DNA from 2 places in the Streptomyces sp. NPDC034084 genome. Region 1 is predicted to be linked to the other one. Evidence: riboswitches for the same ligand, from Rfam matches in the RefSeq annotation. Region 1 holds a riboswitch; the other holds the start of a gene.
What was found. Region 1 has a riboswitch for glycine ahead of gcvP (aminomethyl-transferring glycine dehydrogenase). Riboswitches for the same ligand answer to the same signal wherever they lie in the genome.

Region 1 (2,192 bases):
CGCGGTAGAGGTTCACCCCGGCCTCACGGGCGGCGGCGACGACCTCGTCGGCCTTGCCGGGCACGCGGACGGCGAGGGTGTCGAAGTACGAGCCGTGCACGACCTCGACGCCGCCGGCGGTGAGACCCGCGGCGAGGATGGCGGCGTAGCGGTGGGCGCGCTCGGCGATTTGCTTGAGACCGTCGGGACCGTGGTAGACGGCGTACATGCCGGCCATGACGGCGAGCAGGACCTGGGCCGTACAGATGTTGCTGGTGGCCTTCTCGCGGCGGATGTGCTGCTCGCGGGTCTGCAGGGCCAGGCGGTAGGCGCGGTTGCCGTCCGCGTCGACGGAGACACCCACGAGACGGCCGGGAAGGGAGCGGGCGTGCTTGTCCTGAACGGCCATGTAGCCGGCGTGCGGGCCACCGAAGCCCATGGGCACGCCGAACCGCTGCGTCGTACCGACGGCGATGTCGGCGCCCAGTTCGCCCGGCGAGGTGAGCAGGGTGAGCGCGAGCAGGTCGGCGGCGACGGTGACGATCGCGCCGAGCTCGTGCGCGGCGTCGATCAGCGGCTTGATGTCGCGGACGGCGCCGGAGGCGCCCGGGTACTGGAGGAGCACGCCGAAGACGCCGCGCTCGGCGATCTCGGCGGGGATGCCCTCGCTCAGGTCGGCGACGACGACCTCGACACCGGTCGGCTCGGCGCGGGTCTCGATGACGGCGATGGTCTGCGGCAGGGCGTCGGCGTCGATGAGGAAGACGCCGTTCTTGACCTTGCCGACCCGGCGGGACAGCGCCATGGCCTCGGCGGCGGCGGTGCCCTCGTCGAGGAGGGAGGCGCCGGAGGTGGGCAGACCGGTCAGGTCCGCGACCATGGTCTGGAAGTTGAGCAGGGCCTCGAGGCGGCCCTGGGAGATCTCCGGCTGGTACGGCGTGTAGGCGGTGTACCAGGCCGGGTTCTCCATCACGTTGCGGAGGATGACCGGCGGGGTGAAGGTCCCGTAGTAACCGAGGCCGATCATCGGGGCGAGGACCTGGTTGCGCTCGGCGAGCGTGCGCAGTTCGGCGAGGACCTCGGCCTCGGTGCGCGCGGCCGGCAGGCCCAGGGCCTCGGCGTTCTTGATCACGTCCGGTACCGCGGCGGCCGTGAGCTCGTCGAGCGAGCCGTAACCGACCTGGGCGAGCATCTTGGCGCGGGCCTCGGCGTCGGGCCCGATGTGCCGCTGCTCGAACGGGATGCCCTGTTCGAGCTCGGAGAGCGAAGTGCGGTTGACGGTCATGTACGGAGGCCTCCTGGTCGTCACGACCTGCGAGGGGCACCACGGCGCGGGTGCCCGGACGGCCTCCCCCTCTGTCATCTCAACCTGAGAGTTTCACCGGCACGCCTCGCGGCACGCCGGCTTTCACCGTCGGTGAGAGCGAAATGCCGTCGGACATCCGCTCTGCTTTCCAGAGTGACCTCGTCCGCGCGGTACAGGGGCCTGAGAGATTCCGGGGAGGATTTGCTCCTTCGGCGCCCACCGGAAGGTTTCTCCGGGGGACTCTCCCGCACAGGGTCGACAGCCACGACCAGCCTACCAGCGAGGTTGCGGCTCCCATCGCTCAAGTGGCCGACATCCCAGATGTGCACTTTCGTAGGGGTAGAGCAGTTGCGACCAGTTGGAGGGACCGTGCAGACCGATATCGATCCGCGCAGCCTGATCGGCCGCAAGGCGTTCGACCGGAGCGGGCACAAGATCGGAACCGTGGACGAGGTGTACCTGGACGACGCGACCGGCATTCCCGAGTGGGCGGCGGTCCGCACCGGCCTGTTCAGCCGGGACGCCTTCGTCCCCCTGGAGCCGAGCGCCCTGCTCGACGACGGCCTCCACGTCCCGTACGAGCGGGCCCTCATCAAGGACGCCCCCGACTTCGGCGTGGGCCGCCATCTCTCGCCCGAACAGGAGCTCCAGCTCTACCGCCACTACAGCCTCGCCCTGCCGCCCCCGCCCCCGGACGCCCCGGACACGGACTTCGGCCGCCTGGCAGGCCAGGACGGCAGCTGAGAGCCCCGAGGCGGACGGCCCGCGGCCGGGGACCCGCACCGCGCGGCGGCGCGGGTCATGCCGCCGTGTCCCGCCGCACCAGCGGCAGGGGCTCCGACGGCACCAGCTCCGGGTCGTCCACGGAGAACGTCCGTACCCGCCCCGGCCCGGACCACGGTTCCTC
Region 2 (2,192 bases), on a different contig from region 1:
GGTCTCGGCGCGCTCGGCGGCCTTCTCCAGCGCCTCGCGGCCGACGAAATGGCCCTCATTGGTGGTCTTCTCGAACTTCACGACCCGGCCGAGGCCCGCGTCGAAGGGGGTGAGGGCGGTCGTCAGCTCGTGGCCGTACAGCGGCATGCCCGCCTCCAGGCGGAGCGTGTCGCGGCAGGACAGGCCGCAGGGGATCAGGCCGACGCCCTCGCCCGCCTCGGTCAGCGCCTTCCACACGTCCTCGGCGTGCTCCGGCTTCAGGAACAGCTCGAAGCCGTCCTCGCCGGTGTAGCCGGTGCGGGCGATCAGCGCCGGGACGCCCGCGACCGTGCCGGGCAGGCCGGCGTAGTACTTCAGACCGTCCAGGTCGGCGTCCGTGATCGACTTCAGGATGCCGGGGGACTCCGGGCCCTGGACCGCGATCAGGGCGTACGCGTCACGGTCGTCGCGGACCTCGGCGTCGAAGCCTTCGGAGCGGGCGACGAGCGCGTCCAGGACGACCTGCGCGTTGGAGGCGTTCGCGACGACCATGTACTCGGTCTCGCCGAGGCGGTAGACGATCAGGTCGTCGAGGATGCCGCCGTCCTCCTGGCAGATCATCGTGTAGCGGGCGCGGCCGTTGCCCACGGTCGAGATGTTGCCGACGAGGGCGTAGTCCAGGAGGTCCACGGCCTGCGGGCCCGTGACCGTGATCTCGCCCATGTGGGAGAGGTCGAAGAGACCGGCCTTGGTGCGGACGGCGTTGTGCTCGTCGCGCTCGCTGCCGTACCGGAGCGGCATGTCCCAGCCCGCGAAGTCGGTCATGGTCGCGCCCAGGGAACGATGCAGGGCATCGAGGGCGGTCAGACGGGGGGCAGTGGTCATGGGGTGGCTCCCGGGTCCCAAGGGCGTGATCGGTGACGAAAACACATGACGGGCGAGGACGTCCTCCCCATCTGTCATGGAACCTGAGAGGTTCACCGAGAGCATCTCGTCACCGAGAGTTCGGCTTGCACCTTGGGTGGGGACACGAAGGGTGTCCCGCTTTTCAGATCTGCCTCATCCACGCGGTACGGGGCCTGAGAGATTCAAGGGAGGGTCTTGCTCCTTCGGCGCCCGGACGCGCTCGGCGGTCCGGAACTCTCCCGCGCGGATTCGAGCGGCCGGTATGCGATTGTGCGGCGACTGTGCGCGCCTGGCGCGCACATCATTGCACGCGGTGTCGGCCGGGCAAATCGCTTGTGCCGCATTACCGATTCTTTACACTTCATGGGCAAGGGTCTCCTCAGGTCTCCTGAGACCCGACAGGGGGGGAGCGATGACGATCCAGCACACCGGCGCGTACGCGACGAGTACCGGCATACCGTCCCAGCGGGCCCGCGCCCGGAGCCGCGGCCGAGGCCGCCTCCTGCGGGACCTGCGCGAGCGGGGCGGCCGCGGCCCCCGCGTCCTCACCTTCGCCGCCGGAGACCTCGTCGTCGTCTCCGGGCTGCCCGGCAGCGGCAAGTCCACCCTGATGAAGCGCGCCGCCGACGGCAGCGGCATCGACTCCCAGGAGGTCCGCGAGCGCTGGGAGGCCCGCATGCCGCCCCTCCTCCCGTACGCCGTCTACCGCCCCCTCGTCCGGATCGCGCACTACGCCGGACTGCGCCGCGCCCTGCGCTCCGGCGCGAGCGTGATCGTCCACGACTGCGGCACCCAGTCCTGGGTGCGGCGCTGGCTCGCCCGCGAGGCGAGACGCCGCGGCCGCGCCCTGCACCTGCTCCTCCTCGACGTCACCCCCGACACCGCGAAGGCCGGCCAGCACGCCCGGGGCCGGGGCGTCTCCGCGTACGCCTTCGGGCGCCACCGGCGGGCCGTCGGCCGGCTCCTCAAGGCCGCCGAGTCCGGCACCCTGCCGCCCGGCTGCGCCTCGGCGACCCTCCTGGACCGGGACGCCGCCGACTCCCTCCACCGGATCGGCTTCCGGGAGGCGGCCTGAGGGGGGAGACCGCCCGGCGGGCGCCGCCCCCGCCCGTCCCGGGACGCCCGTACCCTTCCCTTCTGGCCACGGCGGCGGCGGGGCGGCGTTAGGGTGCTGCCGGGCGGCCGGTACGGCAGGCCGTGCGAGAAGGGGAAACGCGACCGTGGACGTGACGTGGCCGGGCAACGAGCTCGAAGAGGTCCTTGCCGCCTCACTCGGCAACCCCGAGGCGGGCGGCCGCATCGTCGAG

Region 2: linked by a shared signal. The riboswitch ahead of gcvT (glycine cleavage system aminomethyltransferase GcvT) and the one ahead of gcvP (aminomethyl-transferring glycine dehydrogenase) in region 1 are both predicted to bind glycine.

The regions. Positions count from the first base shown of each region.
Region 1 is NZ_JBVISK010000003.1:10,318-12,509, reverse strand. It holds gene gcvP (aminomethyl-transferring glycine dehydrogenase) at 1-1,264, opposite strand, end outside; glycine riboswitch at 1,444-1,543, opposite strand; gene ACZ51I_RS11010 (PRC-barrel domain-containing protein) at 1,655-2,029, shown strand; gene ACZ51I_RS11005 (DNA polymerase IV) at 2,085-2,192, opposite strand, start outside.
Region 2 is NZ_JBVISK010000004.1:485,545-487,736, forward strand. It holds gene gcvT (glycine cleavage system aminomethyltransferase GcvT) at 1-864, opposite strand, end outside; glycine riboswitch at 926-1,037, opposite strand; glycine riboswitch at 1,038-1,137, opposite strand; gene ACZ51I_RS17330 (AAA family ATPase) at 1,298-1,960, shown strand; gene ACZ51I_RS17335 (enhanced serine sensitivity protein SseB) at 2,106-2,192, shown strand, end outside.